Regions from separate parts of the Paenibacillus marchantiae genome, predicted to be linked through region 1. Evidence: riboswitches for the same ligand, from Rfam matches in the RefSeq annotation. Region 1 holds a riboswitch; each other region holds the start of a gene.
What was found. A riboswitch is a leader RNA that binds a small molecule or an ion and turns the genes downstream of it on or off. The one in region 1 is predicted to bind thiamine pyrophosphate.
Positions count from the first base shown of each region.

Region 2: linked by a shared signal. The riboswitch ahead of PTQ21_RS24210 (thiamine phosphate synthase) and the one ahead of tenA (thiaminase II) in region 1 are both predicted to bind thiamine pyrophosphate.
Region 3: linked by a shared signal. The riboswitch ahead of PTQ21_RS07470 (ABC transporter substrate-binding protein) and the one ahead of tenA (thiaminase II) in region 1 are both predicted to bind thiamine pyrophosphate.
Region 4: linked by a shared signal. The riboswitch ahead of PTQ21_RS09620 (ABC transporter ATP-binding protein) and the one ahead of tenA (thiaminase II) in region 1 are both predicted to bind thiamine pyrophosphate.

Region 1 is NZ_CP118270.1:4,278,821-4,286,345, forward strand. It holds gene PTQ21_RS19540 (MFS transporter) at 21-1,265, shown strand; gene PTQ21_RS19545 (DUF1349 domain-containing protein) at 1,331-1,924, shown strand; gene PTQ21_RS19550 (HAD family hydrolase) at 1,972-2,613, shown strand; gene PTQ21_RS19555 (AraC family transcriptional regulator) at 2,610-3,425, opposite strand; gene PTQ21_RS19560 (NAD(P)/FAD-dependent oxidoreductase) at 3,668-4,798, shown strand; gene PTQ21_RS19565 (hypothetical protein) at 4,807-5,097, shown strand; TPP riboswitch at 5,143-5,241, shown strand; gene tenA (thiaminase II) at 5,363-6,031, shown strand; gene PTQ21_RS19575 (GNAT family N-acetyltransferase) at 6,075-6,608, shown strand; gene PTQ21_RS19580 (TetR/AcrR family transcriptional regulator) at 6,658-7,525, shown strand, end outside.
Region 2 is NZ_CP118270.1:5,399,342-5,406,866, forward strand. It holds gene PTQ21_RS24190 (MoeB/ThiF family adenylyltransferase) at 1-635, opposite strand, end outside; gene PTQ21_RS24195 (thiazole synthase) at 632-1,399, opposite strand; gene thiS (sulfur carrier protein ThiS) at 1,403-1,606, opposite strand; gene thiO (glycine oxidase ThiO) at 1,603-2,835, opposite strand; gene PTQ21_RS24210 (thiamine phosphate synthase) at 2,841-3,434, opposite strand; TPP riboswitch at 3,750-3,859, opposite strand; gene PTQ21_RS24215 (ABC-F family ATP-binding cassette domain-containing protein) at 3,993-5,543, opposite strand; gene PTQ21_RS24220 (hypothetical protein) at 5,676-6,659, opposite strand; gene PTQ21_RS24225 (hypothetical protein) at 6,646-7,197, opposite strand; gene PTQ21_RS24230 (hypothetical protein) at 7,194-7,525, opposite strand, start outside.
Region 3 is NZ_CP118270.1:1,614,052-1,621,576, forward strand. It holds gene PTQ21_RS07460 (ABC transporter permease) at 1-614, opposite strand, end outside; gene PTQ21_RS07465 (thiamine-binding protein) at 614-904, opposite strand; gene PTQ21_RS07470 (ABC transporter substrate-binding protein) at 1,128-2,168, opposite strand; TPP riboswitch at 2,390-2,502, opposite strand; gene PTQ21_RS07475 (NAD-dependent epimerase/dehydratase family protein) at 2,648-3,403, opposite strand; gene PTQ21_RS07480 (VOC family protein) at 3,420-3,806, opposite strand; gene PTQ21_RS07485 (DUF2798 domain-containing protein) at 3,994-4,482, shown strand; gene PTQ21_RS07490 (MFS transporter) at 4,666-5,901, opposite strand; gene serS (serine--tRNA ligase) at 6,281-7,525, shown strand, end outside.
Region 4 is NZ_CP118270.1:2,097,438-2,104,962, reverse strand. It holds gene PTQ21_RS09635 (ABC transporter permease subunit) at 1-381, shown strand, start outside; gene PTQ21_RS09630 (ATP-binding cassette domain-containing protein) at 405-1,181, shown strand; gene hisC (histidinol-phosphate transaminase) at 1,206-2,327, shown strand; TPP riboswitch at 2,435-2,537, shown strand; gene PTQ21_RS09620 (ABC transporter ATP-binding protein) at 2,687-3,481, shown strand; gene PTQ21_RS09615 (ABC transporter permease) at 3,468-4,280, shown strand; gene PTQ21_RS09610 (ABC transporter substrate-binding protein) at 4,330-5,397, shown strand; gene thiM (hydroxyethylthiazole kinase) at 5,655-6,467, shown strand; gene thiD (bifunctional hydroxymethylpyrimidine kinase/phosphomethylpyrimidine kinase) at 6,464-7,276, shown strand; gene thiE (thiamine phosphate synthase) at 7,276-7,525, shown strand, end outside.

The DNA of each region.
Region 1 (7,525 bases):
AGAAAAGGGGGAGATATCGATTGAAGCTGCTACAGGATTTGCCGAGAAATCCGCGGTACTCCATCTTACTTGAACCGGTATGGGCCATTCCGGGCACGATTGTTCTTTTTTATGCTCCCTTATATATGAAGGAAGCCGGACTTTCGGATATTGAAATTGGTTTGATCAATTCGGTGAATCTTTATTTTGCCTTTATATTTCAGTTATTTGCGGGTTCAATCACGAATAAGCTTGGCCGCAAGCGAACAACACTGATTTTTGATCTGATTGCTTGGAGTGTTCCCATGTTCATCTGGGCTTTCTCCCAGAATTTTTGGTTGTTTCTGATCGCTTACCTGCTGAATGCAACCTCCAAATTTGTGACGGTTTCCTTCAACTGTCTAATTATTGAGGATGTTGAGGAACATAAACGATCCAAGGTATTCGCCATTCTCAACATGATCATTACTGGTGCTGGAGTACTGACACCGATCGCCGGGGTAGTGATTGCTGATGTTGGCATTGTGCCAACACTAGCCAGTATTTATTTTGTCGGTGGCATCCTCATGACCGTCATGTTCTTCATTCGCAACCGATATACGGATGAGACCGCAGTAGGGAAGGAACTTATGGGAATGCATAGCCAGACCGGGGTGATCCAGAGTCTGGCTTCCAGTATGCGACTTTTCGGCAAATCATTCTACAAACGGAGACTTTTACCGATTATTCTCATCACGGTGCTTTCCAATCTGATCCTGCAGCTGAACTTTTTTCAGGTGATTTTTTTCAAGGAACAATTAAAATTCAATGATCAGATTATTTCATTTATCCCGGTCGTCACCGCTGTAACCGTCATGCTCTTGTATTTGGTCATTATCCCGCGTCTGAAACGGCGTTCAGAAGAGAAGTATGTCAGTTTCTCGATCATTTTGAGTACAGTGGGGGCAATACTTTTTCTGTTGATCCCTGCGGGAAATATAGCCATGTTATTTCTGACTCTAATTGTACTGGCGGCAGGCAATTTCATCTTACAAACGTACCGGGACTCACTGCTAATGAACCGATTGGGTACACATGAAAAAGCGGATATGTTCTCGGCAGTGCAGACCGTCATGACGTTAACCGCGATTCCATCAGGTTACCTGACAGGGCTACTGTATCACTATAATCCTGTGCTGTTATTCAGTGTTATTCTTATATTTTACATCGTACTCATGGTCATTATGTTATTCCTCCCTGATCCCCAGAAACACTCCCAAGTGATCAGTACTTACAAAAATATGTAGGAGAAGGGGTTTTCTGTATATGAAACGAATATATAATACAGAAAATGAACCTGGGAGGCATAGAAATGACAAACGTATTTGCAACAGAATCAAGAAACCAAATGAACTGGATCAATGAGCCACAGACCTGGTCTTATACCGATCAAGGCGTTCTAATTGTAGAAGCTCAGGCTGATACGGACTTTTTCCAGGACCCAGCGGGTAAACACATCCGTGCAACCGCGCCATTTCTGTCGATGCCGGTGCCTAATGATTTCGAAATGACGACCCAGCTAACCGTGAACATGCAACATCAGTATGATTCCGGATGTTTGATGGTGATGGCGGATGAGCGAAACTGGTGCAAGCTTTGTTTTGAGTATGATGGAAAAGCGGCTACCATTGTGTCGGTAGTAACGAAGGAAGGTTCATCCGACGATTGCAATTCGGTTGAAGTTCCCGTAACGAATCCTTATCTGCGCATACGCAAAGTGGAGGACTGCATTTCATTCTTTTATTCACCCGATGGGGTGGAGTGGAAATTAATTCGATATTTCGGCATGCCGATAGAGGGAGAGATCCGGGCTGGAGTTGTTGGACAGTCACCAGCCGGAACGGGATGCACCTGTCACTTTTTATCGATGAATGTTACCCGTCCGGACGTGACTGCACGCTTCTAAGCCTATTTTCCCGCCAATCGGCTGATCATTGGAGGGAGAAAAGCGGAATGGTACAAGCTTTTATTTTGGATTTTGATGGACTTATTGTGGACACGGAGACTCCCTGGTTCTATGCTTTTCGCGATATTTATAAAGAGCATGGACTTGAACTTGGGCTAGAGCTTTGGTCGAAAAACGTAGGAACATCGTTTGAAGAATTTCACCCTTTTCTATACCTGGAGCAAGCGCTGCAAAAACCGATCGATCACGATCATATCAAGTTGCTCTCTGAACAGAAATACGAAGCATACCTGGGACAGGCAGCAATTCTTCCAGGCGTGCATGAGTTGCTCCGGTCTGCCCGTAAAAAGGGAATTCAACTTGCCGTTGCTTCCAGCTCTACCCGGGATTGGGTTCATGGTTATTTGCGCACACTCGGCATTTTCGAACTATTCGATGTCATTCATACAGCCGAGGACGTCAAGAGGGTTAAACCGGACCCGGAATTGTATCTGCTCGCCCTGGAGAGTCTCGGGATCGGGGCATCCGAAGCGGTTGTGTTCGAAGACTCGCCGAATGGACTGAAGGCAGCCAAAGCCGCGGGGATTCGCTGTGTCATTGTGCCTAACGAGGTAACGCGTAATCTGGAATTCTCGAAGTATGATCTGCGGTTAACCTCGCTGGCAGAGATCACGATGGAAATCCTTTAACTCTGGTATTGCTTGCGTAACTCGATAGGGGAGATTCCTTCATATTTTTTGAATACGGATCCAAAATAACTGGCGCTGTTGAAACCAACAGCCCGGGCGATCTCGTGGGCCGTTATTCCGGCGTCATGGACGAGCATTTCTTTGGCTTTCAATAACCGATACCGTGTCAGATAATCAAGCGGAGTCATTTGGAATTCCTTTTTGAATATCCGATTCAAATGCTGTTCGGTGACGTCCATTTGCTGAGCCAGCATGGAGAGCGAGATATCCTGATCATAATTTTGCTTGATAAAAGTAACCAGTCCGGTCAGCTTTAATCGGGCATCCGAGCGTTCATAAGCACCATAACGATCTCCATCAATGGTTAACCTGACCAGTAGCATGTATAGCAATGCGGATACGTGCCAGATCTGATCCTTGTGCCGGGACTGTAGCGCCAACGTTATTTCATGCAACAGGATATGAAGCATCCCATCCGGCTTGAAGGCGCGCAGCTCCCCGATCTGCAAGGTATGCAGAAACCGGGGCAATAAATAGCCATTAAAGGACAAACAATCGAACAACAATGAATCACTCAAATTGTCGTAACGGTATGTGACCTCCGGGAACATAATAAGAGCTGTTCCTTTCCGAATCGAAAACTCATGATTTTGGGCTGCAATTTTCCCTGTTCCCCCGATACACTGCACAATACTGTAATCCCGTGAATGGCCGTTCCAATTCATTAATTCATCTACGGTCAGCTGGTTTTGACCTGTAATCATAAGCGGCATATCGGTATCCAGTGAATTCCCCGTACTAGGTTTCGGCATCGTTGTGTTATTCCTCATTTCGTTAAAGGTCGTGTGCGTAAATGGCGCGGATACAGAGTTAAAAGAAACCTGATTTGAATTATATTACATAAATAACATTAATTTAAACGAACTATTTACTTCGATGAACGACTTATCGAAAACCTTTTAGGATTATGTATCATCATGTCGATGCCTTGCCATTATCAGACCAAACAGTATACGCTATAATGGATACAGTGATTTAGGAAAGGGATGCAGTCATGAAGAAAGTCATCGTCGTAGGATCAGGAATTCTTGGGGCTTCCACAGCATATCAATTGGCAAAACGGGGTGCGGAAGTTCTTATTATAGACCGGAAAGATCGAGGGCAGGCTACGGATGCTGCTGCCGGGATCATCTGTCCCTGGTTATCTCAGCGCCGTAATCAGGATTGGTATCAGCTTGCCAAGGCGGGTGCACGTTTTTATCCCGGTTTAATTGAAGAACTCAAGAGTGAAGGGGAAACGGAAACGGGTTACGCTCAAGTGGGTGCTCTTAGTATTCATACGGAAGTAGAGAAAATCAACAAGATGCAGGAGCGAGCACACCTTCGTAAAGAAGATGCACCGGAGATTGCCGATATTACCCGTCTGGATGCAAAAGAAACCCATGAGCGTTTTCCTCTCCTGGAGGAGAACTTTCAGTCCGTCTACATCAGCGGAGCTGCGCGTATCGATGGACGTGCAACGCGTGATGCCTTAATCCGATCGGCACAGCGAAATGGAGCGGTCCTGATTAATGGGGACGCGACACTTCAATATGAATCGGACCGAGTAACTGGAGTGGTTGTTGACGGTCAAGTCATATCGGCTGACGAGGTTATTGTGTGTGCCGGCGCTTGGGCTAGTGAACTGTTGAAGCCCTTGGGCATTGATTTTAAGGTTCATTATCAGAAGGCGCAAATTATGCATTTGCAGGTTCATGATCGAGAAGACACTGGGAAATGGCCTGTGGTCATGCCTCCTTCGGATCAATATCTGTTAGCCTTTGATCAACAGAAGATTGTGATCGGGGCGACTCACGAAAATGATATTGAAGGCTATGATATAAGAGTAACCGCAGGCGGAATGCAGGAAATTTTGAATAAAGGATTGGAACTGGCTCCAGGTTTAGCCGATAGCACGTTTCAGGAAGTAAGAGTAGGTTTCCGTCCGTTTACACCAGGTTTTCTTCCGGTAATGGGTGCTGTTCCTGGTTGGGAGGGCTTGATCACAGCCAATGGACTTGGAGCGTCTGGTCTCACGATGGGGCCTTTTATTGGAAGTCAACTGGCCAAGTTGGCTATGGGTTTGGATTTGGATATCGATATTCAGCCATATGACCTTGGAAAAGCAATGGATTATCAGAAATGAGGTGAACGATGACGTATTCACAGCGCTTAACTCACGGTAACTCATCAGACATTATTTATCTGGAGCACCAGATTGGCATCGCCGAGGAGGAACTAGCAAAAGCCGAGGAAGAGCGGAGGGGTTACGAATCGGATTTAGACAAGTTAAGGACGTCTCCGGCGTATCATGCAACTTCAGCGACGAACGTCTCTAATGAGCAAAAATGGGTGGATGAGTTAAACAAATTGCAAAGTATGATTAAGGATATCCGCACTCGACTTAAAAACTTGCAAGAAGAGTTAGAGGAACTTGAAGATTAATAGGAATAGTTGACATTTGGAAAAACACATGTTGTAATAAGCCTGAGCTATTTGCAGGGGGACTGTTCGCAGTTGAGAAGGTTAAAACCTGACCCTTTGAACCTGTTAGTTAATACTGACGTAGGGAGCAAATGACATGTACTCATGTTATTTTGCCCTTGCCGAAAATAGGACAAGGGCTTTTTGGTCTGCATTTTGGATGACAGAACGCGATAGCTGGATGTGAAGCGGGAACATTATAATTTTAATATAAGGAGAAATGATCATGTCATTTTCAAGAACGTTAATAGATAAGTCCAGAACCGTATGGGAAGATGGATACAACCATCCTTTTTTACATGAAATGGGGAAAGGCACACTGGATCAGGAAGCGTTTAAGTTTTATCTTCTTCAGGACTATACATATCTGATTGAATATGCGAAGATTTTTGCCATGGGTGCGGTCAAGGCGACAGATGAAAAAATGATGACGAACTTTACGGTTATTCAACACGCTATTCTGTACGAAGAAATGGATTTGCATCGAAATTATATGAATGAATTTGGGATTACGCTGGATGAAAATCATGCTGTCAAACCCTCTCTTTATAACAAGGCCTATACGTCGAATATGATGAGTGTTGCACAAACAGGTGGGGTTGCTGAAATCATCGCCGTCATTTTCCCTTGTGCGTGGACGTATTACGACTATGCCACAAGATTAAAAGAACAATATCGAGATTCATTAGAGGGCAATTTCTATCAGACTTGGATCGAAAATTATGCAAGTGATGAATTCCGCGACTCATTCGAATGGTTCTATGATACACTGGATGCATTATGTGAACATAAAACAGAGCCGGAACTGGAGGCCATTGAAGACATATTCAGAAGAAGTGTTGAATTTGAATATCTGTTCTGGGATATGGCTTATAAACGGCAACTCTCGTACTGATGAATGCAATCTACTACAACCAGAGATAAGGATGAACATACAGATGAACAATCGTGGAGAACGCATCTATTTACGATTTTTGAACGTGGAAGACGCTGCTGGGCTACTGGATTTGCAGTTCCGTAACCGGGCTATTTTCGAAGAAATATCGGCAAGCGAACGATCGGATACATTCTATACATTGGAGGGCCAAGTAGCCCTTCTCGAAGGTTGGAACAAGGCGAGGGAAGAGGGGAAACGGTACTCTTTCGGGATCTTTCTGAACCATACGCATGAGCTTATTGGGGAGATCTCTCTGTTCGAGCTTGAACTGGATTCCACCACCAAATGGATTGTTGGTTATGTGCTCGATCAGGTGCAGAATGGCAAGGGATATATGAGTGAAGCCCTTCAGCTAGCACTGGATTTTGCTATGAATGAAGCGGGTATAAAACGAGTGGAGGCAGGTGCGCTGCCCGACAATGCCGGATCGATTCGAGTGCTTCGCAAGGCGGGCTTTCAGGAGACGGACCGGCAGAATATTAAAATCAAGGGGATTTGGAAGGAACATATGATGTTTGCAGTGGATTTGCAATAGGTTACTAGATATCGTAACGTGAACCACCTAAATCATCCAGGGGGAACTTATGAATAAGCGGAAACAAATGTTATTGGACTCAGCGCTTGTACTCTTTGGGAAACATGGAGTGACCAACACCTCCATACAAATGATCCTAGACGAGTCAGGTGTGTCCAAAGGAACATTTTATAAATTCTTTGGCTCGAAGGATGATTGTATTCTTGCCATTCTGGAGCAACGTGTACAGGAAGATATGATGATTCGTAAAGATTTGGAGAGCCAAAGCTATGCTTCCGATTTTGATTTACTGGTGGATCAGATTATGGTGCCGATGATTTTGCCAGAAAAAAAGCTTGTTGTGGAGCTATTCTGGACAGGCTTCTACTCTGGAGAATGCGATCTGAAAAACTTGACTCGCATGCAGTTAAATTGGTTATCTGAACGACTGGTACAGGTATTTGGGAAAGAATTAAAACCTTTTGCTTATGAAGGGGCTATTTTTGGTTTTGGCATGATCCATCAAATCTCGAACATGTGGAGAAACTTCCATCTTGACCAACCGGATTGGAACCATCTTGTGCCCAAAATCCTGAACTACATTGAAATCTTGCTTCGTTCCATGCTGGAAAGACAAGAGCATATTATTGATTTTCCAAGTCTTTTGATGATCGCTCCTGATTCCAAAGAAATTGTGTTGGATAAAAATAACCTGATTGCAGGTCTTCAGAAATTCAGTCATTCTATTCTCCAATTGGAAGTACCTATTAAAGCGAAAGAACTGACCAAAGGGCTGCTTGTTTTAGTTGAGCAGAAAGAGATCAATATCTCCATGTTGGAAGTAACGCTACAGGCGTTTCAAACGGAATTTGAATCGTCTTCTCTTCAGTGTGAGACAAACAGGATTGTCAAAGATTGCAGATCGTATCTCGAACAAT
Region 2 (7,525 bases), 1.1 Mb from region 1:
ATTGCTTCGGCAGTCTGATTAGCGGTAACCATCTGCACCGCCTGAGGGATAATGCCTGATGTATCACAGGTATCCCCACCTAACGGAACCTCTCCCAACAAACAGTTTAAACAAGGCGTTTCTCCAGGCAGAAACGTGTAGGTAATACCATAACTGCCCACACATCCTCCGTAAATCCACGGAATACGATACTTCTGAGACATATCATTTATTAATAGCCGGGTATCAAAATTATCTGTTGCATCCATGATCAAGTCTGCGTTCTGAACCAGTTCTTCCAGTTCATCTACTCTGACGTCCATCACTTTGCCTACAACCTCAACGTTAGAATTAATGTCAGATAGGCGCTTCTTCGCTGCCATCGCTTTGGGCATTCGCTGAATGGCGTCTTGCTCAATATATAATTGCTGTCGCTGTAGGTTGCTCCACTCCACATAGTCACGATCTGCAATAGTAATATGGCCAATTCCTGAACGTACCAATGTTTCCGCAATACCCGTACCAAGCGCGCCCGCTCCAACAATTAATACTTTGCTGTTATTCAATCTATGCTGACCTTCCTTACCGATAGGTGCATACCGTTCCTGTCTGGAATAGCGGTCTCCCTGTTCAGAAGATCGTGTCTGATTAGTCATGTATGAACCATTCCTTCCGCCGGACTACTCGCTGCTGCATAGCGCTTAACGGGAATCATGCCTGCCTCATAAGCCAGTCTGCCTGCTTCAACCCCCATTCGCATTGCCTTCGCCATCTTCACCGGATCTCCGGACCCGGAGACAGCCGTATTCAACAATACACCGTCAGCTCCCAGCTCCATCGCATGAGCAGCATCTTTAGGTGCTCGAAGTCCTGCATCCACAATAACAGGAACGACGGCTTGTTCAATAATAATCTCCAGATTATAGGGATTAATAATTCCTCTCCCCGCCCCTATCGGTGAAGCCCCAGGCATAACAGCATGTACGCCGAGTAGTTGCAATCGCTTGGCCAGAATAACATCGTCTGAGATATAAGGCAGTACTGTAAAGCCCTTTTCAAGCAAGATCTCGCAAGCTTTATAGGTTTCAATTGGGTCAGGAAGTAATGTGATTCCGTCGCCGATAACTTCTACTTTTATCATATCACAAAGTCCTGAAGCCCGAGCTAGTTCAGCGATTCGCACAGCTTCCTCTGCTGTTGCAGCACCCGCTGTATTCGGAAGTAGGGTATACCTTTTCAAGTCCAGTGTGTCCAGAAAGTGCTGTTTGTTCCGATCTTCCAGATTCAAACGCCGAACCGCGAACGTTAATACTTCCGTACCGGAGGCTTCAACCGCCTGGCTCTGCACTTCCAAGTCCGAAAATTTGCCTGTACCCAGCAGCAATCTAGACTCAAACGTATAATTTCCAATCCTCAACATAATTCAACCGCCTCCCACAAAATGTACAATTTCAATTCGGTCTCCGTCTCTTAACGCCGTCGTTTCATGATATTCCCGCGTTAAAATTTGCCGATTCAATTCAACCACGACGGTTTTTACTTGCAAATTAAATGAATGGAGCAATTTATCTACACGATTTAAGCTATCTTCAATTTGCATGGTTTGTCCGTTGACAATGATGTTCACTGCAACATCTCCTTTATGTTCAAACGTTCTGGACAAAGGTCCTGAATCCCCAGTTCTTCCGAGGTTTTGCCACAAATCAAGTCAGCCATAAGGCTGGCTGTAATTGCACTAAGCAATATGCCGTTACGATAATGTCCAAAAGCAGCGAATAAACCCGGTACACTATCACAAGCCCCCACATAGGGCAATCCATCCGGAGTCGAAGGACGGACACCAGCCCACGCTCGGATAAAATGTGCTTCCTTCATGCCAGGTACCCAGTTTGTTGCAGCTGCAAGCAGCTTCTGAATGCCTTGTACCGAAACTTTCATGTCTGTTCTTCCAGGAAGGCTTGTTGCACCGATCCATACTTCTCCATTGGCTTTGGGAACAATATATATATCCTCTGCATACACCGTTTTGTCTGGCCTGTACCCGGCATGGTGGGGAGAAAACTGCACGGCTGCAATCTCCCCCTTTACTGGTAAAACAGGCGATTTCAGACCTACATGTCTCATCAATTCTTCACCATGTAACCCTGTAGCAATAATGACATTTCTCGATGTCATCGTTCCTATTGAAGTCTCGATTCCTTGCACACCGTTTACATTCGTATGCAAACGGACATCCTGTACCCCTTCCATCACCCTTGCACCCATGGCTTGAGCCGATCTGACATAAGCCTGCGTTAAGTTGACAGGAAGAACCTCGCTCTCGGAAGGTCTGTAAAATGCTCCATACGTATCCCTGTTTAACCATGAAGCTTCCTGTTGGACAGCAATACGATCCCACCAAATATGTTCTGTAGATAAGGTAGACGATCTACGATCATTCTTGTAACTGCTGACCTCACTGTATGAACGAAAAGGAGTAATAAATCCATGCTGTTGCAGCCCCATTTCCACTCCGCTAAGCGAACTGATCCGTTCCTTCTGCTCATGAAGCAAAGCTCTGCTCTGCCTTACAAGCTTTGCCATTACAGCATGAGTGAATTCCTCACTATCAGCAGCAAGCATGCCTGCGGCTGCACAGGAAGTTCCCCCAGCGATCCGCGCCCGCTCAACCAGAAGAACGTCATGGCCTCGAGTAGCGAGTTCACATGCGATGGCACATCCGATAACTCCTCCACCTACAATAATGGTTTCTGCATGAAGCTTGCCTCCAACTTCCGCTCCAACTTTACTTTCCGAAACGATTCCTGGATGATAGCCTGAACGATTCCTGCTTCGACTTCTTGCTTCCTCTCTCAAGATCTTCATCTCCTTGGTTCGGCGTACTTGTCTGAATCCGTGATCGCCTGTCGCAATGAAGCGGCAGCTACTTCCGGCTTATCGGTCGTCCAAATCGTTGAAATTACAGCGGCTCCTCTAGCACCAGCAGTTCGAATGGCAGCAATATTCTCAGGACTAATCCCGCCAATCGCGATCACGGGAATCGAAACATTAGAGCATACCTCAGCTAACGCACTTAGCCCTCTGGGTTCGCAATTCGGTTTACTATTTGAAGCATAGACATGCCCATAAAAGAGATAATCCGCTCCCTGTTCTTCTGCAACTTTTGCTTCTTCCAGAGAATGAACCGATATGCCTACGCGCAGCCGATCGACTCTCCTCAACTCATCCTTATCATAGCTGCGAGTAACTGCTTGACCCCAATGCACACCACCAATTGAAGCATATTGATCCAGCTGATCTGAGCCATTCATAATGATTCGGACAGATGGAACACCTTGTGTTTTTAGACCTTGCGCCCAATACATCTGTTCTTCAAGGGTCAGCTTTTTTTCCCGAATGTGGATATAATCGACCCACCGCCATATACCCTTAGCAATATTCAGAAAAGAGTCCAAGTCTCCTGTACCTGGTGAAACCACATGCAGTTCGAATGATCTTGTTATTACATGTTCGTGGAAGATTACCGTCCTATTCGCCCTCCTCTTGCATGATTTAAGCTGATATACAACAACAAAAAAGCCACTCCCGTAGGGGAGTGGCCACGAATTTAAAATTCATGGATCAACTGAATGACTGTCGCATGCAATTACTCTATACATAACGCACAACAACTATAGAAACCATCCATAGTCGCAACGCTGTATACATAGAACTGCATGATTCATCTTGCAGGCCATATCGCAAAGTCAACGATAAAGCTCTTTGTCATTAGCTGAAACGCGCCACTTCCCTACGCTGGTATGATCCAGATCAGGTACAAAGGGTCCGGAATCGCATTCTTCCATCTCAGCCGCATCGTGCGGCCCCCCTAGTGTTCATATGAAGCTGTAGCCTATGTTACCATAGACACCTTTTTTTGTCACCGTACATTTCCATGAATTACGTTGTTCACCATTGCTGAAGTCATGTAGTTAACGAAGTTGCTGTTTCTGGTGCGAAGAATTTCGTAGAAACTATTGTTTGTCGGACCAAGCTTCAACATCCCACGTTTTGGTTACCCAACCTTCATAAAATTCAGGTTCATGGGATACGAGCAGCACGGTACCCTTGAATTCCTGCAGGGCACGTTTCAGCTCTGCTTTTGCGGTTACATCCAAATGGTTTGTGGGCTCATCGAACAAAATCCAGTTACTTTCACGCATCAGAAGCTTACATAAACGAACCTTGGCTTGTTCACCACCACTAAGCGCGTTAAGCGGGCGGGTGATATGCTCATTTTTTAATCCACAACGTGCGAGATGGCCCCGGACTTCATTCTGTGTCAGATGAGAAAACTCATTCCACACATCTTCGATCGGGGTAATATTACCTGCACGTACTTCCTGTTCGAAATAGGCTGTTTCCAGATAGTCCCCCAAGAAAGTCTTACCGCTAATTGGTGGGATTTTCCCCAAGATCGTCTTGAGCAGTGTGGATTTACCTACACCGTTACATCCAACAATGGCAATTTTCTCGCCACGCTCAATCGTCATCGTCATTTTAGGCAATAATGCATATGAATATCCGATTTCAAAATCAATACCCTCAAAGACGGTTTTACTACTCGCCCGGGCATCCTTGAATTTGAATGTGGGTTTGGCTGCTTCGTCTGGACGATCAATCCGTTCAATCTTGCCGAGCTGCTTCTCACGGCTCTTGGCACGACCTGAAGTGGAAGCGCGGGCTTTGTTCCGCTGAATGAAATCTTCCTGCTTCTTGATAAACTCCTGCTGTTTCTCATAAGCATCAATATGTTGCGCCTTATTCATGTCGGCCATTTCAAGGAATTTGTTATAGTTCGCTGCATAACGCGTCAACTTGGCAAATTCCAGATGATAAATAACGTTAACGACCTCATTCATAAACTCTGTATCATGCGAAATCAGAATAAACGCATACGGGTAATCCTTCAGGTAACGCGTCAGCCATTCGATGTGTTCCACATCGAGATAGTTCGTCGGCTCATCCAACAGAAGTGCAGTTGGTTTCTCCAGTAAGAGCTTGGCAAGCAATACCTTCGTACGTTGACCACCACTAAGCGCGGCCACGTCACGATCTAGGCCGATGGCGGACAAGCCCAGTCCATTTGCCATCTCTTCCACTTTCACATCAATCAGATAAAAATCACCTTGCTCCAGTTGCTCTTGAATGTCACCCATTTCTTCCAGCAACAATTCGAGCTTGTCCGGATCGGCGTCTGCCATCTGATCCGTAATAGACATCATTTCTTTTTCCAACTCAAGCAAGGGCAGGAACGCATCCTTAAGCACATCACGAATCGTTTTTCCAGGCGTGAGCTTGGTATGCTGATCCAGATATCCATAACGAACTTTGGGGGTCCATTCGACCTTCCCTTCGTCCTTTAACAATTTCCCGGTAAGAATGTTCATCAGTGTGGACTTACCCACACCATTTGCACCAACAAGACCTACACGCTCTCCGGCAAGTAAACGAAAAGATACATTTTTAAATAACGTGCGGTCTCCAAAATTGTGACTCACGTTCTCTACTGACAATAAACTCATAAGATGAGGTTGCTCCTATCTATTGGACATTACTATCGTTCCGAAACCCTATTTTAGCACAGGTGTCGCCTTTTCTGAAAGTAATGTAAACATCTCATGCAACCTCGCTTTTATATTACAAACAAACTGCCTTTAATTTATGGAACAGTTATACTCAAAATAACCTTGTGCTGCCGCTTGTTTGGCATTTGTAAACACTTCTTCGGCTCTGTAACCATTGCTACATGTGGAAGGGTAATAGTATTTAATTCCACTTACAGGATCAACTCCGCCAACGATCGCTGTTTTCTTCACCAGTCTGCCACCACCAATGGCATAATTGTTAATCTTTTGGTTACCTACAGGTATTCCCTGAATAAACGCCATCAGCCCCGTATCATTAATCGAATTGTACCAGTCTTCCTGAGAAATCAAAGGCATGGTAAAGGTGTAGGAAACACCATTCCTTCTTGCAAACTCATTATGCCGGTTAATAACATCTGCCAAATCTTCCTGCACACTTGTCACGATCCGGCCTCGTCTGACCTGCTCAAACGTCTCGGCATTCTGAAGCAGAGGGATTTGTGTGCTGGAGGCCAGTTCTTTCTGGAAACCCTCAACCCACATGCCCAAGCCTGCATCATAGGCATACACATACCCATCGAGTGTGAAGTTAATACTGCTACCATTTGAATCAGAATATGTATAGGGCTTTTTAGGACTCCAAACTTGCCGGAATGAATCTTCAAGATCACCAGTCATCTCAGTTTCGTTCGCCAAAATATAATAACCATCATAATCCAGCACGACCATTGCAGGAATGTAATTAAACATGGCCCGTATAGCAGCAGGATCATCCTGAATCCCCATATTTAGCGCCAGTGTTTGGGTAAAGGTAGTCAAGGCAAGCTCTTTGTCCGCTTTTACAAATTTGGTCGAATCATACCCTGCTTCATCGTTTTGCTTCTCATTTTGATGCATCACAGCCCCTGCATCCAGTACGGCAGTCTGAAGTGCCATCTTATATCGATTGCTTAAATATTGTGCCTCTTGGGCATTGTCTGTATTGTGAGAAATAACCCAGAATATAGGTAAAAAGATAAGCACAAACACAATAGAAAGATCAGTAATCTTCATTGAGCACCATACCCCCATATGTGGTAAACACGGCTGCAGCCTGTGCAGACCCGTTCAACCACTCACGAATCAACATGGCAGGTGTGCGATTGGTATTTTTGACGGTTACAGTGAAGAAATCCCCCATTGCCAGTGTATATCTGCGCCCAGGATCGTCTAAAGCTAGCACACCGGACGAAGGAAACAGCTTTGCTTTAATTTGGGCTGAATAATAGCCATCTTGTACAGTTTCATAGGTGCCAGAAAATGTGCTCTGATCCATCGGATCTGAGTAATGAGGAACATATTTTTTGTGCAAATGCTCCATGGAAATCTCATAGGCATTCCCCGTTCGGGCCATCTGTTCTTCGAATTCTGTATACATGACAGGGGAAATGTATCCCTTTGTTCTGACTGCATCAACAAAACGGGTAACCGTCTGAACAACGGTCATGCGTGCCATGTCATCCTGTCGATCTGCAGTCTCTGCTGCCGGATATACATAAAGCAAAATCACTGCCAGCAAAACAGCAAGCAGCTTGGATGCAGCGTTAATCAAGGTGTACTGGCCTCCTTCCAAAATGCAATCTTCAGCAGTTCGCCAGCCTCACTTCTTATGAACTCAGGTCTATACGAAGCAGCAAGCTGGACAGGAATGGTTCCTCTTCTGTTTACAAGGGGATCAATGACATATGCAATCCCGTCCACCTCCACGCTGACCGTTGTCCCTGTCATTTGCCTCACAGTGTGTAACACTTCCGCACCACTATAACGGATTGGCTCACTTATACGCAGAGTGGTATTCAGCCGTCCTTCCATGTCTGCTGTCGTCTGCACCAAGTGATTCAAAGCGTCTGAAAGAACCCGAACATTCTGCTGCCCGTACA
Region 3 (7,525 bases), 2.7 Mb from region 1:
TAGCCGATGCCCTTATCTGCACCGATCCATTCGGCGATAATCGCACCCATGACGCTGTACGTAGCGGCAATCTTAATCCCCGAGAACACCGAGGGCAATGCATGTGGAAGTTCGAGCTTCCAGAAAATTTGGCCGCGTTTTGCACCAGCCATGCGCATATAGTTCATCATCGCCGCATCGGTGCGGGTCAACCCGTCCATGGCAGCTACAGCTACCGGGAAGAAGCAGACCAGGATGATGGTAATTAGTTTGGGCAGCAGCCCAAATCCGAACCAGATCAGCAAGAGCGGAGCAAGCGCAATGGTCGGTATATTTTGACTAAGAATAAGTAATGGATAGAGTGCAGATTTCAAAAATGGAATCAGATGCAGCACCATCGCAATCAGTAATCCCACGAGCGTACCTGCTGCAAATCCTATTAATGTCAGCTGGATTGTTGCCGATGCATGCATGCCAAGTCGCTCGGCCTGGGAGGCTGCTTCATGGGCGATGTCCGAAGGCGCAGGCAGCATCCATTTCTCAATATGGAACAGGGAGACGGCTCCCTGCCATATCGCTATAAAGAGAATAACCGCCACAAAGGGCGGCCATACGCTTTTCCAATAGGCATGCATTAGCGATATTTCTCCGTCAGGGTGTCCATGCTGAAGCCACTTGGGCTATGGGCGATTTTGATCTGTGAGATGATGCTTGGGCTGCCAGCTTCCACGAGAACTTCGTGCATTTTGCGGACAACCTCCAGCAGTTCCTCTAGTTCTCCCTCCATCGTGGTATCGAGTGGATTAACCTGATATTTCAAGCCGGACTGCTGAATAACTTCAATGGCACGATCAACGTAAGGATAGGAATTTTCGCCATTTGGCGTTTTGGGAATGACTTGAATGCTAAGTAGTGTGCTTGCCATGAGAGATCACTTTTCCTTTCGAAATATATAAAATGAACTAATGACTGTTACACTTGCCACTTCGATGACAGAATAACCTTCCAATCGCTGTTATCCCCAGATTTTTTTGATTCCCTTCTCCAAAGGGAAAATCCGGTGATAAAGGCGAACGCTTCGCTTTTTCACGTTATTTCTGTCCTCTTCGTCATCGTGTAAATACTAAGTTCGTTTTATATGGATAATTTTATTGGGGTAAGAACTCGTTTGTATATGCTTTGGATACATCTACCTGCTCATCGAGCAGTTTTTTGCTAAACATCCAATCCGTATAGTTCTGCCATACTTCCTGCTTTTGCTCACCCCAGCGCGGTGCGTCATCCTGATATTTTGGACTCAGCCACTTCTGGCTTGCGAGTACAAGATCCTTATCCAGATCCGGTACGGCCTTGATCAGAATGTTGGCAGCGTCTTCGGGATGTTCAATCGCGTATTGATATCCTTCGGAAGTCGCTTTCAAGAACGCTTTAACCAGCTCGGGATCGTTCTGAATCGTCTTTTCATTGGTAACGAGTACAGGTGTGTAGTAGTCCAGTGAATCGGAATAATCTTTCACATATAACATGTCGATCGGTTCCCCGCGCAGTTCGGCTTCAATGCCCGTCCACGCGTAGAAGATCCAGGCAAAGTCGATATCGCGTTTCACAGCGGTGAAGAAGTCTGCATCGCCCATGCTAATATTTTTTACTTTGGATACATCGGCGCCTTCGCCTTCCATAATGGACTGCATCACAGCTTCTTCCACCGGAGAGCCCCAGCCACCATAGGTTTTACCTTCAAAATCTTTGGGGGATTTGATGTTCCGGTCCACCGGAGCGGCAAATCCGGACGTGTTATGCTGAATGACTGCAGCGATGGACACGAGCGGTACGCCCTGTGTGCGGGCCTGGGTTACACTCTCCTGATAACTTACGCCAAAAGGCACTTCGTTCGAAGCTACCATCGTATCCGCGCCTCCGGCACCTGGCTGTACAATCTCGACATTTAAGCCTTCGGCTTTGTAAAAACCTTGATCTACGGCCGCATACAGGCCGGTATGATTCGTATTTGGTGTCCAGTCCAGCACCACTTTAATATCCTTGAGGGCTGCGTTGTCACCTTCATTGCTGTTTTCGGTGTTGCTGCTGCCATTTTCTCCTGAAGGTGCAGCTTCTTTGCCGCCACATGCGGCCACAGCCACAAGTAGTACGCACAAGAGCATTAGGCCCATCATTTTACGCCATCTCATCTTCATTTCTCTCCTTCATGTTGTCCGGCCAGTGGCGCGGGGTACTCCTTGGCTTCATATCCAAGCTTCTTGCATAAATCGACAGATTTATACCAGCTATGATCCGGATGACGTCACTTTTTTTAGCTCTCTGGCTATATAAAAGAACATTAAAAAAGCGCCCCGTTAATCCGGGACGCGTGCAGGCGTTAGAGATGTGGCACTCAGCAAAGAGGCTGGGCCAATTCGATATACTCCGATTCCTACGCTGGCATGATCCAGATCAGGTCTAAGGGTCAGTATCTTGGTGGGATACACTCTCAGCCGGCCTATTCCGACTCCCCTGGGAAACTATGAAGTTACGGGCATTACTAGGTGTAATTATAGGCCAGAGGCCTACGCATGTCCAGTCAGGAACTGGATAGGGGCACGTATGAATGAATCAAAGAGGCCATTATACATGCGTATAACGACCTCTCTAGATGTGTGATTTTCAACAATTATCGTGGCGAATCATATAAGGAAATCTGACTGAGTGCAAAAGCATCGGATTTCGGGTCATAGCCTACCTGTTTCTGAGTGGTTTCCAGATTCAATCGTTTAAACCGATTATTCGAGATCCCATGCAGTATGGTGAAGGGCTCCAGATCTGTAGTTGTAATTGCTTTGAACATCAAATCACACAAGTCAGCCGGACTAAGATACGCGCTCATATCCCTTGCCTCCAGCGCGGGTCCATCCGGTTGGAAATCATCATATGCACCTATACGTATTGCTACACTTTGTAAACCTTCGGTATACGCAAAATAGGAAGCGAGCGATTCACCAAAACATTTGCTAACCCCGTACAAATTCCGTGGGCGTGTCGGCATATCCGGATAGACTTGAGCATCAATGGGATACCCCTCAATCGTCTGTGCACTGCTTGCCAGAATGACTCTCCGCACACCCTGGTCTTTAGCTGCACGGAATACATTAAACGTGCCCTTGATATTGATGTCCAACAACGATTCATAGAATCCAGCATGCGGGGAAGGATCTCCCGCCAGATGTACAACCACATCCATGCCTTCGCAAGCGTGCTGACAGGCTTCGGGATCTGTCACATCAAGTGTCATGATCTCATGGCTTGTCCCTTGATACGTATGCAGTCTGTCGATATTCAAATCCGTTAGTCGCAGGTGAAATGCTTCTGACAAGTGTTGGGACAAGTCACGTCCAATTTTTCCGGCTGCGCCGGTAATTAAAATGTTCATAAATCAGCTCCAATTCTTAGCGCTGGAAGAACTCAATCCATTCCTTCTCGGGTCCATAAATGAAGAAATAACGGTAACCGTTAGGCAGTGTAATCATCTCTCCATCAATAAACTCGGCCTCAGTTGCCTTAATGCGGTTGTACTCAGCCTCAAGGTCATCGACATGGATAGCAAAATGATGCACCGTACCTTCGGAAGGCAGCTTGTCGCTGTATCCCTGGATCAACTCAATCTCGGTCTCATCGCTTCCGTTGAAGCCGAGAAAGGCGAGCTGAATGACACCGTTGGTGTGGGTTACCCGGTCTTTCAATTCAAGACCAACAATCTCCGTATAGAAACGCAGCGTGGTCTCTAGATCACGAACGGCAATGCCGACGTGGTCAATGCGCTTTTGAAAACTCATAATCCAAATCCTCCTTTATATGCAGTGAATCTTTTCTACCATTTTAAGGGATATCATAGGGCTGTACCACGAGGTTGTCAAATAAGATTTTAATTTGGAAAAATTATAATTGTTCACAGAATGTTCACTTATGAGGAGGGGTTCGTCATCTCTATAATTACGAAGGTAAACAGAGAGGATGAGAGAATTGCCAACAACGAAGAAAGAACAGATTATTTTTGGAATGATGATGTGCACAGGAATGGTCATCGTCATGATGGCCTTCAATTTATGGCACAATGGGTTATTGAGCAAGATGTCCGCGCTTGAAATACTGCTTCAGTTCATATTGTGCTTTGTCATTGCATTTCTGGTGGAGTCTTTTATTGTCGGACCTGTAGCGCGAAAAATTGCATTTTCCTTACCTTTTGACAAGTCCAACAAAATCCTGGGCGTGCTGGCTATGTCATTTTTCATGGTCATTGGAATGGTTCTGATCATGTCCTTGTACGGAATGATTTCCGCTTATCTTGCGAATCAGTTAAATGGAGCATCCGTACTAAGTACGTATCTTCATACGATTGCTCGTAATTTTAGCCTGGCGCTTCCTTACCAAATTATTATTCTGGGACCACTCGTTCGATATGTATTCGGTAAATTCATTAAGGATAAAGGGAGTGTAGTCCCCACAACCTAAATAACGTTAGTTCCGATTTAGAGCATCTGAAAGTATTTCCTGGGCAATCGTCCACTGCACTAAGATAAAGAAGTAATTGTTCATTTTCAAATCAAAAAAGGCCTCGTAGCATTCACGCTACGAAGCCTATCTTTTTACCAGCTATGATTAATGGAATTTAATTTATCTTCTGTTCGGTAGATATTACGATGCTGAACTCACGGTATGCCTGCGCTGCCATTGATACGCGATCACGCTGATAATCAGCAGACCAACTGCAAAAATGGCAAGCATCCACGCCGACTGGTTAACTTCCAGATGGTCCAAACTCCAGCCTGTAACCAAAGGCAGAATGGCACCACCAACACCACCTGATGCAATCAGGATGCTGGGCGTTGATTCTTCTGTTCCAGGCAGCATTTTGCTGGCGAAGACGAGGGCAATGGAGAACACGCCCGATAGTGCGAGCCCGAGCAACAGGATGATCAGAAATGCCGACCAGATCTGGTTGGTAAAAGGAAAGATCATCAGCAGTACAACTGCTGCAAGGCAACTGTACAGAACGTAGACGCGATATTGGAATTTCTCCGCAATATATCCGGCAAACAGTCGTCCAACAGACATGGCGATCCAGAAGCAGGTAACACTAAGCGCAGCACCTGCTTCCTTCATGTTCATTTTCTCAATCAGAATGGCTGGCATGAAGTTGGCAAGGCTCATTTCGGTGCCGACATAGAGAAAGAAAAATAGAACAAATAAAGACAGAAGAGCCAAATTACGGCCGCGATAGGTTGAACGAGTTGGTTTAATGTCTGCAGGATTCATTCCATTTGGCAATTCAGCAGCGTGAGTGTGTCCAGGGGTCTGGTCTGAGTTACGTCGACTCAGTTCGTTGTTCAGCTCACCGAATGAACTTTTGGCCCAGAAGATAAAAGTCATCGCTGCACAGACGGCAACCACGAGGAACGACATGCGCCAGTACCCGGCAGAAATCAGACCGCTGGCAATGAGCGGCATGACCATAGCGCCGATACCAAATAAAACTTCGAGTCGGCTCATGGCAACCGCCGTATTATCTTTAATTGCAGCAATGATGATTGTACCGATGACAGCCTCGATCATGCCGAATCCGAACCCAGCTGCAGGTGCAATGACGAACATCCAGCCCCAAGGAGGCAGCAGCATATAGGATAACTCTGCAATGCAGAGCAGAGCTGTAGCAATTAATATGCCACCTCGTTTACCAAAGCGTTTATTCAACCACGGAGATAACAGTACACCACCCAGGAACCCGGCAAATTGGGCAAATATCAGTGTGCCTCCCTGACTATAATCCTTGCCATAATGTTCAAGGGCAACGGGCAGGATGGAGCCGAGAACGACGTGGGCAAGTCCGATGAGGAAATAGGACAAGCATCCAATCCAAAGCAATTTTTTCATGAAGAAAAACTCCTTCTAGATATTATGTTATGTAGTAAGTCTGCCATTCAGGAGTATTTCCTAAAAACAAACAATCTCTATCATAACAGGACATGTAAGGGTGTGCACGGATAACTTGCAATGGAGGCTAAAGTTCGTATATACTGAAAAACAACAATTACAGATCGGACCATGCCGTTGAAGAGCATCCAACTCGGAGGCGTTTTCGCCAGGGGAGCGTTATTCCCCAAGTTAACCGGAACCGCCCGTTATCGCGGACCAAGAGGCTGAACCAGAATATTCTGGTTTGGCAAGTTGGGTGGCACCGCGAGCAGAGCGCTCCTCGTCCCAAGGGATGAGGGCGCTCTTTGTATTTTTACAGCCAAAGGAGACGGTGACCATGTTGGAAATGAAGTGGATTCGGGAGCATGCAGAAGAGGTGCAAGCTGCGGCAGTTGGCAAGAGAATGGATATCAGTATTCGTGAATTGTTGGAACGGGACGAAGAGCGCAGAGCACTTTTACTGGAGACGGAAGAAGGGCGTAGAGTTCGTAATTCGTTATCTGCAGATATCGGCAGACTGATGCAAGCTGGTGAGCGTGAACAGGCCGAGGGTTTAAGGGAACAGGTGAAACAGCTGAATGGTCAGTTAGAGCAAGTTGAAGCCAAGCTTGCCGTTATGCAAGAGGAAGTGACAAGGCTGCAATGGTTGGTACCCAATGTTGTATCGCCAGACACGCCAGTGGGTGCATCGGATGAGGATAATGTGGAGCTGAGACGTGTGGGTGAGCTGCCGGTATTCGATTATGAGGCCAAGGATCACGTGGAACTCGGTGAACGGCATGATCTAATCGACATCCCCCGTGGGGTGAAAATCGGCGGAACACGAAGCTATGTGCTCAAAGGAGCAGGGCTTCTCCTGCACCGGGCTGTACAGCAACTTGCGCTTGATCTGCTGTTGAAACATGGATTTACGCCAATGGAAGTTCCATTGATGGTGAGGGAGAATACACTCTTGAACACGGGGTTCTTCCCCACAGGACGGGATCAGGTCTATGAATTAGTAGGCGAGAACAAGTGGCTGGTGGGAACATCGGAAGTGCCGCTGGTTTCGTATTATGCGGATGAGATTGTGGATGTGCAGGAGCCAATCAAGCTGGCAGCCACATCGACATGTTTCCGCAGTGAGGTTGGCTCAGGCGGGCGGGATGTACGCGGATTGTACCGGGTGCATCAATTTGCCAAAGTGGAACAAGTCATTATCTGTGCACCGGATGCGGAAGAATCGGAGCGAATGCTGCAGGAAATTACAGGACACGCCGAGGAGTTACTGCAATTGCTGGAACTGCCTTATCGTGTTGTGGCTGTGTGTACAGGGGATATGTCGCAGAAAACGTACAAACAGTACGATATTGAGACCTGGATGCCAAGCCGCAATGCTTACGGGGAGACACATTCGTCGTCGAATCTGCATGATTTCCAGGCTCGGCGTTCGAATATTCGTTGTCGCGATGCCCAAGGTAAGCTTGCCTACTGCCATACGTTGAACAATACGGCTGTGGCTTCGCCACGCATACTGATTCCATTGCTGGAGAATCATCAGCAGGCGGATGGGAGCATTCGTATTCCAGCCGCACTTCAGCCC
Region 4 (7,525 bases), 2.2 Mb from region 1:
GGTGTATTCTTTCCGGTATATCTGAATACGTTTCACGGCATACGATCAGTCGATCCCGGTCTGATTGAAATGGGCAAAGTATATGGCCTCAGCCGTTGGTCCCTTTATAAGGACATTATCCTGCCTGGTGCACTGCCTTCCATTCTGGTGGGCATTCGTTATGCACTTGGCATTATGTGGCTGACACTTATCGTAGCCGAGACGGTTGCGGCGGATGCGGGGATTGGATACATGGCGATGAACGCGCGGGAATTCATGCAGATGGACGTAATCGTCTTAAGCATTCTGCTATATGCCCTGCTGGGCAAGCTGTCCGATACCATCGCTAAATGGCTGGAACGGCGCTGGCTGCGCTGGAACCCGGCCCTATCCCGCAAGTAAAGCAAAGGAGTGTGTATTGATCCATGAGCACAAGTCAGATCAGTCCTTTTCTTCAAGTAGATGGGGTTCAGAAATCGTATGATCAGCGGACGATTCTATCCAACATCAACGTCAATGTAAGACAAGGGGAATTTGTAGCCATCGTTGGACGAAGCGGCTGTGGCAAAAGTACTTTGCTGCGTCTGATCGCCGGGCTGGAACCCCCCTCTTCCGGGAGCATTATGCTGGGCAACAGAAAGCTTGGCAGTACAGCACCCGAGACACGGTTTCTGTTTCAGGAAGCCCGGCTGCTACCTTGGAAATCCGTGCTCGACAATGTACGACTGGGCATCCCCGACAAGAACAAGGAAGATGCACGCCAGTCGCTTCGCAATGTAGGACTCGGAGAGCGTGAAGGTGATTGGCCGGGGGTATTATCTGGCGGACAAAAACAACGTGTCGCCTTGGCACGGGCACTCGCAAGTCATCCACGCTTACTGCTGCTGGATGAACCGCTGGGTGCATTGGATGCATTGACACGAATTGAGATGCAGCAATTAATCGAACGCTTGTGGGTAGAAGAAGATCTGACTGTCATTCTGGTCACTCATGATGTCAGTGAGGCGGTTGCGCTGGCAGACAGAGTGCTGTTAATCGAGGATGGTCATATAACGATGGATACTCGAATTACGCTGGAGCGGCCACGCGTTCGGGACAGCGGGTTTGCTCATTTTGAAAACCTGATTCTGAATCGTTTGTTGACTCCTCCACAAGAGACACCACAGCAGATTGCTCAGAAACAGATATCATTCTCGATCTAATTCCACTGGAAAGAAGGCATGATTATGCAATCCCTTTCACCCGTTCCCTCTCCACCTGTTAAAGACCTTTTAACTCAAATTCCGGCTTATACGCCTGCCAAATCCATGGAACAGATCCGGCGGGAGTTGGGACTGGAAAGTGTGGATCGACTTGCAGCGAACGAGAATCCGTTTGGTTCCTCTCCCCTGGCTGCGGAAGCGGTCAGATCGCTGAGTTCCGATCTTTTGGCTCAATACCCCGACGGTTCCAGCCAACTGCTGCGTGACAAACTTGCGGAACGTCTGGGGGTGCGTACTTCCCAACTGGTATTTGGCAGTGGATCTTTCGAGCTGCTAACCCTTACCGCCCAAGCTTATCTTAATCCCGGGGAGGAATCACTCATTCCGGTGCCCTCCTTTAACTGGTATAAGGGCGCTACGCTGCTGGCAGGCGGGGTCATTCATGAAGTGCCTTTGGTCAACCATTCACTGGACCTGGAGCAATTCCGGCAACGGATCAATGCTTCTACCCGAATTATCTGGCTGTGCAATCCGAATAATCCAACCGGAACCATTTTCACGGCAGATGCCCTACTTGGTTTACTCGAACATGTTCCCTCCCATGTCGTGGTTGTCCTGGACGAAGCGTATTATGAATTCGCGGAAAGTGAAGATTATCCTGATACGGTTAAGCTGCTGGAGCAGTATAATAATCTGATTATTTTGCGGACCTTCTCCAAAATATATGGACTTGCTGGCCTGCGAATTGGATATGGCATCGGGAATGAAAGCATTATTGAAGGCATTAACCGGGTCAAGCTGCCCATCAGTCTGACAGCCACATCCCAAGCCGCTGCTTTGGCCAGCCTGGATGATCATGAATTTGTTTCTCACTGCCTGCACTACAATCGTCAAGGAAGGGAAACGTTAATGCAGTCCTTTGATCAGTGGAACTTACCCTACATCCCTTCCGAAACAAATTTCATCATGATTGATCTGTTGCAGGATAGTGGCCCGATTACCAAAGAATTGTTGAACAGAGGCATCTCTGTCCGCGGCGGTGCCGAATTTGGTATGCCTACCTGGCTTCGGATTACGATTGGCACACCTGAGCAGATTGCCCGTCTGATCGGGGAGCTTGATTCACTGTTACATTCAAACGATTAGAATCCTAGTTACTTTCCTAACTCACATTACGCACACTTCTTTTAAGCCGCCCTCTTTACATTCCACTTGCATGTGATATATGCTGAACACACAACTGCATATCTTGAACATTGCACTAGGGGAGCCTTGCGGCTGAGACGAATCGAACGATTCGGACCCTTTGAACCTGATCTGGATCATACCAGCGGAGGGAAGTGGAGCGGCCTCTCAGTAAGCGGATTTTTTCATGTTGATGATGGAATTTAATGTGAATTGAACTTACAGACCCACTCATTTCTCCGGAAATGGGTGGGTCTTTTTCGCGTTCTGCGGGCAGATCAGAAGGTGTAATTAAAGATCCCGCGGTTTGAAGTTGAATTATGAATAACAAGGGGGGACGGAACGAGATGGATAACGATATAACCATTCACAACATGAGCTACGCTTTCCCGGGAAAAAGGGATTCCCCCGTGCTCTCCAATGTGTCGATGCGTGTAGCCAAAGGCGAATTCGTCTCGCTCATCGGTTCCAGCGGCTCCGGTAAAAGTACCCTTTTCAAGCTGCTGGCAGGCTTGCTTGAGCCAACACACGGAACCATTGAAATTCCTTGGGTTCAAGAAGGAAAGCGACTGGGGCAGGTGGCCTACATGCCGCAAAAGGACCTCCTATTATCCTGGAGAACCGTCATGGGGAATTGCATGCTTCCCTCTGAACTGGCTGCAGGTCGGCAGGATAAGATAAGGATTCGAGCAGATATCCTGGCTGGCCTCGACAGATTTGGCTTATCCGGCCACGCGCATGCTTACCCGGACGAGCTTTCAGGTGGCATGCGCCAGCGTGTCGCGCTGCTTCGTACTTTGCTGACAGGTGGCCAACTGATGCTGCTGGATGAACCATTCGGCGCACTCGATGCCCTGACCAAACGTGAGATGCATCGCTGGCTGCTGGAGCTCTGGGAAGGCCTGGGCAAAACCGTGTTGTTCATCACACATGACATTGAAGAAGCCCTGCTGCTCAGTGATCGAATTATCCTGTTAACTCCGGTGGGCCAAGGCCAACAGCTGCAGGATCTGACGGTACCTTTGCCACGTCCAAGACATTCGGACATGATCTACGAACCGGCTCTCGTTCAGATGAGACGACTACTGGAGGAACAATTGCATGCGAGACGGTAACTTGAGAGATAGCATGAAGCATAGCGTAAGAGGTTGGCTTGCCCGTTATGGTCTGTTTCTTTTGCTCATGATCTTGCTGCTTGCTCTCTGGGAGTGGATTGTGTGTATGGGATGGGTGCCTTCCTTCATCATTCCAGCCCCGACGGCGATTGTCCGTTCGCTGTATGAACATCACCACCTTCTGCTGGCTACACATCTGCCTGCTACCTTGATGGAGGTTGTCGTTGGTTTTGGCTTGTCCATTGGTGCCGGAATTGCACTTGCAACGGGTATGCATATGAATCGGTCGATTGAAAAAGCGTTATATCCCTTCATCGTGATCAGTCAGACGATCCCGCTGATTGCCCTGTCCCCCGTCTTTATCCTGTGGTTTGGCTACACGCTGTGGAGTAAAGTGGCGGTGGTGTTCCTGATCGCGTTTTTCCCAATTGTGGTGAGCACCTACGATGGCCTGCGCAAGGGTGATCCGGAGCAGCGTGAACTGCTGCTGACGATGGGGGCCACCAAGTGGGATATTTTTCGCAAACTCCAGATTCCACTTGCCCTTCCCTCCTTCTTTTCGGGACTGAAAATGTCCGTGGTGTATTGTGTGGTCGGTGCAACGATCGGTGAATGGCTTGGTGGAAGCAAGGGGCTTGGCTACTTCAGCCGCAGAATGTCGAGCAATATGAACACGGATGCGATGTTCGCCGCCATTATGCTATTATCCCTGCTTGGTATCGCGCTGTTTGTACTCATTGCATGGATGGAGAGAAGATTTGGTACACCACGTCATGCAGGTAGAAGAAAAGCTGGATAACTTTCGGATTTCAAAACAAAAAAACAAAAGAAACGAGGAACTTTACGTTATGAATAAAAAGCATATCTATTCCCTGCTCCCCATTCTGCTCATGTCTCTTTTGCTAATCGTCAGCGGATGCGGTAAAACGGGCATCAATACGCCCTCCACAGGCTCAACTTCCAATGCAAACGATACAGACTCATCTGCGATAGAAACGCCATCGACATCCAAAGACAAGCTGTCCATCATGCTCGATTGGTACCCAAATGCAGTGCATTCCTTCATCTATGTTGCTCAGGAGAATGGTTACTTCGCGGATCAAGGTCTGGATGTCGATATCCAGATGCCTGCCGATACGAATGATGCACTCAAACTTGTTGCCGCCGGGAAAATCGATCTTGCACTAAGCTACCAGCCGCAAATTTTGCTCGCGCGTGGGGAGAACATTCCTGTACGTTCGATTGCAGCCGTCGTTCGCCATCCGCTCGTGCATCTGTTGACTGAAGCAGACGGTAAAGTGAAATCGCCAAAAGATCTTGAAGGGAGGACGGTCGGCTATTCCTCAATCCCTTTGTATGAAGCAATGGTGCGTACCATGATCAGCCAGGATGGCGGTAATCCCGACAAGATGAATTTGGTGGATGTGGGATTTGACCTGATCCCTTCCCTGGCTTCCGGGCAGGCAGATGCCATTATGGGTGGTTTTATTAACCATGAACAATTGATTCTGGAAAAGGAAGGCCATGCCATGAAAGCGATCAATCCCGTCGATTACGGCGTACCTGATTATTATGAACTGGTCCTCACTGCAAGTGATGCGGGCATTGAAGCGAAGAAAGATCAGCTTACCCGCTTCATCAAAGCGATGCAGGAAGGACAGAAATATGTAACAGAGCACCCCGAGGACGCGCTGAACATTCTGCTCGCACATGAGAACGAAACGTCTCCACTTGACCCGGAGATCGAAATCAAAAGTCTAAACATTTTACTGCCACTGATGAATGAAGAAGGTCAGCCGTTTGGCAGGCAGGACGCCTCTTCTTGGGAAAATGTACGTGCATGGTTGGTTCAAAGTGAACTGATTCCGGATTCCGTAAAGGCTGAGGATGCTTTTATCAACTTGCAGGGTGAGTAAGTAAAATCGATTACTGGACGAGATCAAGGGAAATTTGAAAGTTGTAAATTCATTATCAGATGTCGATAACATGAGTAGTTACGGAATTCAATAACTGTACGATTAGAATCTTTATCGAGGATAAGGACTCTTTAATTAAGCTTTCTATATGGACTTTCCAGCTATCCGAGAATAGCGTTTAGTTCCCATGATTTAATGGCCCACCCTGCCCTGACACTTTTATTGATTAATTTGCTTATTTATTAGGAGGAACTTATATGTCTTATCTGGAACGTGTTCGTACGCAAAATCCGCTTGTTCATAACATTACGAATATTGTCGTCGCTCCGTTTACGGCCAACGGTTTGCTCGCACTAGGTGCATCTCCCTTTATGGCTTATGCGCATGAAGAAGTTGCTGATGTTGCCAAGATGTCGGGAGCAGTTGTACTGAACATTGGCACACTGGACGAAAAGGTGGTTGAGGCGATCCGTTTGGCTGGTCGATCAGCTAATTCAAATAACGTACCTGTTGTGCTCGATCCGGTTGGAGCTGGCGCAACCGCCTATCGTACGGAAACCATTCAGATGCTCGTTCGTGAGCTTCGCCTCACGGTGTTGCGGGGCAATGTGGCAGAAGTCGCCAATGTCATCGGTGAGCGTTGGAGCATCAAAGGTGTGGATGCAGGTCAAGGCGATGGAGATCGAATCGGAATAGCGGAACGGGCAGCACAAAAACTCGGCTGTGTGGTCGTCATTACCGGACGCGAGGATGTCATTACGGATGGACAAACGACGTTCCTGACGAGTAATGGACATGCCTTGCTTACCCAAGTAACGGGTGCAGGCTGCTTACTCAGCTCGATAATTGGTGCTTTTGCAGCAATTGCGAAACCAGGAGACGACTTGCTGAGCAGTGTTGTGGAGGCACTCGTTTTCTATGGCGTTGCAGCAGAGATTGCGGCGGAACGTACCGCTGACCTGGGACCGGGCAGCTTCCAGATCGAATTGCTGAATCAACTGGCTCAAGTGACACCTGACGTTCTCGCGCAGCGGGCACAGGTTCGCCAGATTGATGGAGGTGCGCAATGAGTATTACACAGGCTTTGACGATTGCTGGTTCCGATAATGGTGGCGGCGCCGGAATTCAAGCTGATCTGAAGACCTTTCAGGAGCTCGGTGTATACGGCATGACTGTGATTACAGCTATTGCTGCCCAAAATACAACAGGTGTGCAGGGCGTCTTCCCTATTTCATATGAAGGTATTGCTCAACAGTTGGATTCGACCCGTGATGATTTTCAGCCTACAGCCGTGAAGACGGGCATGCTCTACAGTGCTGAAATAATTAAACTGGTTGCCGAGAAATGGCGGCAATACGGCTGGTCCAATCTGGTCATCGATCCGGTTATGGTTGCCAAAGGCGGCGCTCCCCTGCTGCAACAGGAGGCCGTTCAAGCGCTAATTACGGAGCTGCTGCCTCATGCACTGATCACGACGCCGAACATTCCGGAAGCCGAGCTTCTTACAGGAATGTCTATTATGAATTTGAGTCAGCGTGAAGAAGCCGCAAGGCAGATCGTGCAGATGGGCTCCACGTATGCTTTGGTGAAAGGTGGTCATGATGAGGGAAATGGCATCATTGTTGATGTGCTCTATGATGGTCAGTCTTTTCATTATCTGGAGAACGTTCGGGTAGTGACAAGGCATACCCATGGAACGGGATGTACGTATTCTGCGGCCATTACTGCCGAATTGTCGAAAGGCTCAGCTGTGCAGGCTGCCGTCACCACCGCGCGAGCATTCATTCAGGCAGCCATCGAAGATGAGCTGGGGATTGGGGCCGGACATGGGCCGACGAATCATTTTGCGTATCAGCGCAGACTGCGGGGTGAACAGTAATGCGCCCACTGGATGCAGAAGCGGTACGGCATGCGATGCAGGTGTATTTGGTAATGGGCAGCGTGAATACGACGCGTGACCCCGTGGAAGTGCTGCGCCAAGCCATCGCTGGCGGCATTACGCTGTTCCAGTTCCGTGAAAAAGGAACTGGCGCTCTGGTTGGCGAAGCACGCATCACGCTTGCGATGCGGCTTCGCGAGGTGTGCAGCCAGCACGGGATACCGTTCATCGTGAACGATGATGTGGAGC